DNA from 2 places in the Pontibacillus sp. HN14 genome. Region 1 is predicted to be linked to the other one. Evidence: riboswitches for the same ligand, from Rfam matches in the RefSeq annotation. Region 1 holds a riboswitch; the other holds the start of a gene.
What was found. Region 1 has a riboswitch for lysine ahead of LQ226_RS15615 (Na+/H+ antiporter NhaC family protein). Riboswitches for the same ligand answer to the same signal wherever they lie in the genome.
Positions count from the first base shown of each region.

Region 2: it holds a riboswitch for lysine, as region 1 does, so the genes downstream of both, lysA (diaminopimelate decarboxylase) here and LQ226_RS15615 (Na+/H+ antiporter NhaC family protein) in region 1, are expected to answer to the same signal.

Region 1 is NZ_JAJOLR010000005.1:133,037-137,466, forward strand. It holds gene LQ226_RS15610 (sodium-dependent transporter) at 1-780, opposite strand, end outside; gene LQ226_RS15615 (Na+/H+ antiporter NhaC family protein) at 1,108-2,676, opposite strand; lysine riboswitch at 2,917-3,101, opposite strand; gene yunB (sporulation protein YunB) at 3,163-3,951, opposite strand; gene LQ226_RS15625 (HD-GYP domain-containing protein) at 4,006-4,430, opposite strand, start outside.
Region 2 is NZ_JAJOLR010000003.1:245,729-250,158, forward strand. It holds gene LQ226_RS12420 (hypothetical protein) at 200-481, shown strand; gene LQ226_RS12425 (hypothetical protein) at 514-738, opposite strand; gene lysA (diaminopimelate decarboxylase) at 844-2,130, opposite strand; lysine riboswitch at 2,224-2,398, opposite strand; gene LQ226_RS12435 (YkvA family protein) at 2,671-3,120, opposite strand; gene LQ226_RS12440 (putative glycolipid-binding domain-containing protein) at 3,303-3,602, opposite strand; gene LQ226_RS12445 (DUF2268 domain-containing putative Zn-dependent protease) at 3,777-4,430, shown strand, end outside.

The sequences.
Region 1 (4,430 bases):
AAAACCGGTAATAAAGGCGTTGTTTGTGATATCAGATTTCTTTGGTAAATAAGAAGAATACGTAATCATAATTGCAAAAGCGATGGATAGACTGAAGAAAATCTGTCCATATGCAGCAACCCAAACAGCAGGATCCCCAATCGCGTCCCAATTTGGTTGGAAGAAAGCCTGTAGACCATCGACCGCTCCATCAAGTGTTAAAGCACGTACAACAATAATTAAGAATAAGACCACAAGTGTTGGAATGAAAATCTTGTTCGCCAGTTCAATACCTTTCTTAACTCCCATACCAAGAAACGTTAATGTAATAATCCACACGATCGCAAGTGGGATAAGAACTTTCATATTCATGCCACCCATAACACCAGGTTCTGTGGCATTTAGAAAGTCTCCTCCGAAGAATGATGTCGTATCATCCCCCCATGCACCATTTAAAGCATAGCCTGCGTAAAGAACCGCCCAGGCGATAATAACAGCATAATAAGTAGAAATAACAAATGAGATCGCAACTTGCCACCAACCAATCCATTCAAACCCTTTCCGCATTCTCCCTAAAGATTTAGGTGCAGAACCACGGTATTTATGACCGATTGTGTACTCCATGATTAATAGTGGAATTCCGGCCGTTAGAAGTGCAAATAAATAAGGTAAGAAGAAAGCACCTCCGCCGTTTTCGTAAGCTGTCGCCGGGAATCTCCAAATATTACCGAGTCCAATCGCTGAACCCATTGCTGCTAGCAAAAATCCAACGCGTGTTCCCCATTGAGCACGTTTTTCCATGAATAGCCCTCCCCTTCTACAGTCATCTCCTGCGTTACAAGCTTATGCATATTGACCCAGGAGAATGTGTAATCTTTTTCTTTTTTCAGACTTTTCTAACTAATAGCTGTCTTTATTTTAACCACCCCATCACAGCTTGTAAAGTAATATTTAAAATTTTCAGATATTTACATTTAGGCTTTTTGTCCTACACTTTTTCTCTAAATACATTCATTACCATTACGTCATCTTTTCGGTGATCCTCCAAGGATTTGCAACAGGTATGTCATCTCCTAAATTCCATAAAAAAAGTCCGTTATGTATGATACATAACGGACTTTTTGATCTTTAAGCAGTTTTCGATTCGTTTACTTCTGAAGGTTTCCCTTTTGGATTAACAGCAAATACTATAAGCACTACAAGTAGAAGGGTAATCACAAGGGATAGGAATGCGCTAGATGTCATGCCATAAACCATGTATCCAACAGCAGTGGCTCCGGCACTAATTAGTGCATATGGCAACTGCGTCATAACGTGATCAATGTGGTTCGACCCTGCACCTGTAGAAGATAGGATGGATGTATCTGAGATCGGTGAACAGTGATCCCCAAACACACTTCCGGCTAACACGGCTGCTAAAGCAGGCAAGAACATGCTGACATCTGTGTTTGCTGCAATATTACCTGCTATCGGAAGCATAATCCCAAATGTTCCCCAAGAAGTTCCTGTTGAGAAGGCCATACCACCAGATACTAAGAAAACAAGCAATGGCAAGTAAGACGGATTAATATTTAAGGATTCAAATTGATTCGCTAAAAACTCCCCTGTTTCAAGTTCACCAATAATCGCTCCGATCATCCAAGCAAAGACCAAAATATAAATAGCAGGCAGCATTGCTTTAGAACCTTCTAATCCCACTTTTCCAAGAGATGATTTATCTCCAGGTTGAGCAACATACAGAACAAATCCACTAAGAGCTGCAAATAGGCCGCCAGCAAACAATGAACGGTTCACATTTGTATTCTTGAAGATTTCAAGAATCGTTACGTTCCCCTCTGTCCCTTGAATGCCTGTAATCACCATTGCGACAATCGTAGCTAGAATTAATACGATAATGGGTACAATAAGATGGTAAACGCGTCCGCTTTGAACGTCTTTAAATTCATTGTTTAAATCACCAGGAACATCTTTTGATTGGTCAACCAATTCCCCATTATATTCTGCTTTTTGCTCATGCTTCTTCATAGCGCCGATATCGAATTTGCGATAGATCGTTAAGAACACAAGTAAAATAGCAGCGAATACATATAGGTTCATTGGAATCATTTTAACAAAGGCTTCTAAGCCACTAAATTGGGTTAGCTCATTGGTAGCAATAATAGTTCCAATGGTTCCAATAATATAAGCACCCCAGCTTGAAATCGGAGAAATAACCGTAATCGGTGCTGAAGTAGAGTCAATCAAATAAGCAAGCTTTGCTCTTGATACTTTATAACGGTCCGTTAAAGGTCGTGCTACAGAACCAATGGCCAAACTATTGAAGTAGTCATCAATGAAAATAATAATACCTAGTACAGCTGGCATGGCTTGAGCACCTTTTCGTGTTTTCACACGTTGGATGGCCCATTCTCCGAAAGCACGACTACCACCAGAAGCTGTCATAAACGCTGTGGTAATCCCTAGTAATAGTAAAAAGCTGAGTAAGAATAAATTCCCTAAATTAAGGGCACCGTCCACATAGAAAATGGTATAGAATTGCTTCCATACTTCAGATAAGGTTGCGGACAAGGAAAAGTCGTGGAGCATAAAAGCACCTAGTAAAATGCCAACTCCTAATGAAATGAGTACTCGTCTTGTCACAAGAACTAAGACAAGCATAACTAGTGGTGGAATAAGTGAGTAAATCGTTCCTTCCATCTTTTCGTTCCCTCCGTGTTGTTGAGTTATTCGTCTCCTTCGTGTTACAGGCCTGATGTCTCTTGAAGGAAAGGAACGATGGACATGACGACGCAAGTACTGTCGAGCTCAGATTGGTGTGGTAATCTGGCTTTAAAATGCAGAAGAGTAAGAGGAAATAAAAAAACAGCAAATAATGATAGAGAAAATAACCTATCATTACCTGCTGTTTTATAGCAAATAATATTGTTATCCTCCATCTCGATCAGTAGCGCATCATGCAATCCAACGTCCGGTTTGCATGACAGTACATTCTCTATTCGGGAATGCACCAGCGTAAGAAAGATTGACGCTTCGTTACGCTTCGGCAAGTAGCCCTTTCGCCAGTTCTCATTGTTGTCATCCTCAAACTGGTTACTTATGCTAAATGCACCTCTACCTCATCGATATGATAAGGGTAGATGAAATTTAATTTTTGTGTAAGACATGTATTATCATAACAAGATTTTAAGGTCCTGGCAAGGGGTTTGTTGGAACTTCGATAGAAGGATTCATCCCACCGCCACCGCCATTATAAAAATCAGGTACCTTTCCAATAATGACGTTATGAGCAATAGGAACTTCTGTATCTACCGTAATTAATTTAGTCGAAAACGGTAATAAAACCTGTAAGTTGACTTCAACTTTCAGATCTATATCCACAACAAGCATATTGATTCCGTATTCTTTTTCTTCTTTCACCGCATCCGCCTTTACATTTCCGATATACGTAAAATGAACAGGAATTTCTGGTCCTAAATTTGATAATAGCGTGTTCCCTGTGGCTTGCCCTAAAGGAATGCGTGCAATCGTCCGCTTGTCTTGCACAATTTCTGAATTTGTTTCTTCTGGTTGATCATAGTCCACGTCATAGGAAATGCCAGGATCAGGATCTTCTCCCTCTCCTAACCTTGTTAAGTATTGATTAACGCGAAATAGGGTATCTCGAGTGACTTTGTTAATGGCAGCCGAATTAAATCCGGCTGAAACAACATTCCCTTGATCATCATACGTATATTGAACGAGATCATTAACATTCAAATCCTCAGCCATCTTTTTACTGACGGTTTCTGCAATGGCTTCTTTGGCAAATTGTTCTGTTCTGGCTTCTGCGATTTCCATAATCTTAGGTTCAATTCCTTTATTTATAATCCATAAGCTAACAAATGTGCTTATGAGAAAAAACATAAATGTAATGATAAAGATTTGTCTGGCTGGAGGTGGTGCCATTGTTCCCTTTCGCCTATTTCTCCCCATATTAAAAACCCCCTCTCCTCATTCTTATGCAAGATGAGGACAGGGATTGACTGTTTATTTTGTTTTTCCAACCAACGTCGTATCACATTCCGTAATCATGAGATTGAGTTCCTTTCCTAAATCTACCTCATAATAAGGAACGACAGCTTTTCCGTTCTCTTCTAATATCCTTATGTGAGGCCGGTCACTAACTTCAGTGTTTTGTCTAGAAACTACCCCTTTTCGCCCATCACTTAATGTGACACTTAATCCGTTCGGATAAACCGCTACACTTCTCCTAAATGCTTGAATCATATGTAAATCAAACTTCGTGCCAGAACCGGCATATAAAATCTCTAGACCTTCATGAGGAAGCATAGCTCTTCTGTAGACTCGGTTACTTGTGACGGCATCAAAGACATCTGCGATTGCCAAAATCTTAGCATAGTAATGAATATCTTTATCGCACAACCCCCGTGGATAACCAGAACCATCAAGTC
Region 2 (4,430 bases), on a different contig from region 1:
AGGGTGGATTATTTCATCTCTAAAATCATCGCAGCCGGCCGCTCTTCAAAGCGGATAAGCTGTTGTTGAGTCCAGTGTACCAGCACTGGGCTCTTTCTTAATAGTATGGTTAATCTACTTTAATTATACAATACCTTATACGATTTAAAAAAGGAATATACACAACCCATTAAATGAAAAAAACAAGGAGAGGATCACATTGAATTACGTTATTCTTTTATGTTCTTTAGTTTTATCCACTTTGGGATCTGTTCTGCTACTCAAAAAGAAAAGCCACAAACGTTTAAGCATGCTACTAGCGCTTGTCTTAAACGCCTCTCTACTCGGAACGCTGACATGGATTTCTTACCGCATGAGTGCGGAGGCAACGGTATTTGGAATCGGGCAGACGAACGTTTATGAACTGATCTTTGCCATCCCGATCCTGACTTGGTTCAACTTTATTATCCTTCAGTTTGTACCAAGCACGGAAATGGAATAACGGGGCGAACGAATTCGCCCTGTACTCATACTTTACAAGAGTGCTGCGATAAACAGGCTCAAAGATACAGCTAAATAAACAATCCCCCGCCTTTTACTTTTATCTCTTAATTCTTCTATCCCAAATCCTAAATTCAGAACAGCCACAAGAGGAAAAATAACCTCAATCGGCCAATCAATCGGATTGATCAACAGATGATACACACATAAACCGATCATAACAGCTGCCAAACCTAAGTTCACTTTCTGCAAAACCATGTTTAAGCCCCCTCTTAAACGAACCGAACCTTCACCATCCAAAAGTTGGTAAATATTGTACTAAGCTTAACATAGGGAGGAATCCTTTACCACACATATCCTTTTCTATTGATCTTTCCTTACCAAATCCTCATACGTCTCACGCTCGATTACGACGCGGGACTCCCCCTTGTCGGCGAATACAACAGCGGGTCGTGGAATGCGATTATAGTTGCTCGCCATGGAATACCCGTAAGCTCCTGTACTGAACACAGCGAGAATATCTCCGTAATTGGTAGGAGGCAACATCAGATCCCAGATCAGCATATCTCCTGATTCACAGCACTTTCCGGCTACGCTTACGAGTTCTGTCGAATCCTCGTCCGGTCGATTGGCTAACATCGCCTGGTACCTTGCCTGATAAAGCGCTGGGCGGATGTTGTCTGTCATCCCACCGTCCACCGTGATATACGTGCGGAGATCGGGGATGATTTTCTTCGATCCGACTTTATAAAGCGTTGTCCCCGCTTCTGCTACCATGCTTCTACCTGGTTCTATCCACACTTCCGGATAAGGGAGTTCGTGAGTCGTATAATGCTTTTTCACACTTTCTGAAATAGCCGTAACATATTCAGAAATGGTCAGCGGCTGATCGTCTTCTGTGTATCGAACGCCAAATCCTCCTCCAACGTTCAGAACAGGTAGCGCTAATCCGTACTTCTTGTTCATCTGATACACAAATCCTGTTAAGATCTGAATCGCCTGATCAAAACCTTCTGTTCCAAACATTTGCGAACCAATATGAGAATGGATGCCTAGCAGTTTATATTGAGGTTTACGGGCAGCAATTTGGATCGCCGTTTCAGCCTGGCCGTTTGATAAACCGAATCCGAATTTCGAATCTTCTTGTCCCGTCATAATGTATTCGTGCGTATGAGCTTCTACACCAGGCGTTACACGGAGCAGGATACTCACTTCTTGATTACGCTTGCTGGCAAGATCATGTAGCATCTCAAGCTCTAGGAAGTTATCAACGACAAAACAGCCGATCTCTGCATCGAGTGCCATCGCTAATTCCTCTTCTGATTTGTTATTTCCATGAAAGTGAATGCGGGCTGCCGGGAATCCAGCTTCAAGAGCCGTGTAAAGCTCACCACCTGAAACGACATCTAGGGATAACGCTTCTTCATTAGCTAATCGGGCCATTTCTTTACATAAGAAAGCTTTACTCGCATAAGCCACCTGAAAGTCGAGTTCGCTTGACTCGAAAGCGCTACGGAAAGCACGGGCGTTACGTCGAATCATGCCCTCATCATACACCATGAGCGGTGTGCCGTATTCTTCTACTAGCTTATCCGTACTCACCCCACCGATTTCTAATGAATGTCGTACGTTCGCTTCAACTGTTTGCATGTATAAATCTCCTTTTGTCTCCTCTGCAACACAAAAAAACCGTATGAAGCGATGTTCATACGGTTCTTCTTATTTGAAGAATATGTACAACATCTCTTCAATAGTGCTCCACAATTTAACATTGCGACAGTCTGGCATTTGTTTAATACCAGCCCAACAAAGAATAGAATGGCTATTCTTAGTCTCGGCGATCTGCCTTTCCCTTCCCTTCGCCGGACCCATTGTCCTCTGGAAAGCTACTCATCATACTCGCGCCTCTATTGTCAGAGAGAGTTATTATATAGTTTATTATGGTTCAAAACTATACCATTCTTTTTGAACGACTGTCAATCATACGCCTCTTGGAAAAAGTATCTTACCTTAAGAAATATTCGGTTGCTGCAATAAACAACACGACGACAACTGCCGTCATCCACACAAACCAGTCCGGAACGTATGCCCATTCAAACATCATTCCCACGCCCTTCCCGAATTTCAATCTACTCTCATCATACAGAAAAAGACTTTTCTAAGTAACCCTACTCAGAAAAGTCTTCACGATCAGCCTTCAGCGGGGCGGTCCGATTCATGGGGATCTTCTAAGTCATCCACATTAATCGAATCTCCGAAGAGCTTCTTCATGCGCTCCTTCGCTTCAGCGCGAACATCGTCATTGATATGAGACAACACCTGGTACACGGCGTAAATAATAACGGCACTGTCATCAGCGAACCCAACTGCCGGAATTAAGTCGGGGATTGCATCTACTGGTAGGATTAAGTATCCGAGTGCGCCGGCAATGGTTAGTTTCGCTTTCTTTGGGGTGTCTGGATTTTTGAATGCGTAGAATAGGAGCAGGCTATAGTATACGCCTTTCTTTCCAAGGCGACCGCTATAGGCGCGTACTTTCTCGCCGAATTCTTTTTCTGAGAAATAGGCACGCCCTCGTTCTATGGCGCGGGCTGGGTTTAGGTTTTTTAAGCGTTGTTGATAGGTCTTCTTTTCCTCCATGGTCCCTCTCCTTTAATGGAATGATCATGGTTTCTGTTTTCCCTGAATAGTGCGGATTTATTCCTGCTCACTAAATGTTGAGGAATTGTTTCCGTTTGCTTTAATGGAGGATAAGGCGGGCCTGGAAACCACTCGCTTTCCGCGGCGAGCTGGGAAGCCTCCTCGTTCCTGCGGGGTCTCCCCTAGGCTCCTCTTGCCGCAGGAGTCTCGCAGTTTCCAGGCCCGCCTTTGCCAAATTGGGAGGAGACGGAAACGCGCCATACAGTGGATGAAGAGTAGGAATGATTCTCGTCTTCTTGCACATCAACGCGTCTTGTTAGCCAATTCTTGTCCATGGTGATGCGGTAGGTAATATGATGAATATCTTCTTTTGAGGCAAAAAGGACGACTCCTTGTGCTGTAATGTTCCCTTCCTCTTTACTAATCTTTAAGTGTTCACTCCCTGAATGTTCGATATGCTGCCAGAATACTTTTTTCTCCATACCTTCACCCCTTCTATTTCATCCTCTTCCTATTATTCTATAGATGATCCATAAACCTCAGTTTCTGTCTCTACTGAATACGATGACATTATTACTACGTAACATTATAACAAGGTTTATGGAAATTTTTGTAGAAAGGTAGTGTGAAGGGATATAGAGGAAAGGGGAAGGTTGATGAAGATTATTGATGTGGTAGAGCCTTTTGTAAAGGATTACAAACCAACCGTCTTTTACTTAGATGAGTATTACAGCACCTATCAGCAAGATTATGAGCAGTACTTCATGTATCACTGTTTACATAAGGAACAAAAGAAAGAGCGAGCGATTCGTCTACATCCTAAGAAACTACCAGAGCTTTTGCCTATGCGGGATGTATTCCTGAGAGAGATTCCGCGGATTGCTGGTGAGTATGAATCAATGTTTTCGATTCAATTTACGAAAGACGTCCATTTACTGGTTGGGTTATATGGAAGTAATGCGTTTACCTATCGTCAATATAACCCGGAAGTGGCTTTTTGTTTAGAGAAACTTCCTTACAATGAGAAATCGATTCGGTTAATTATTGCCCATGAATTCGGTCATGCCACGCACTTTGTTTATAGCAATCAGAACAACCTTTCTTGGGACCTTGTCGATTGGAATAGTCCCTACACTTGGCTATTGCAGGAAGGGATTGCTACTTACCTTTCCACAAGAATCGTTGAAGCTGATCTTGATGAATACTTCTCGTTTGAAGCAGATGTAGAATGGATTTCCTTCGCTCAAGAACAGGAGGCAAGGATCGCTAGCTTATTCCAAGAAGACGTCGAAAATATAGACGCTCGTTCC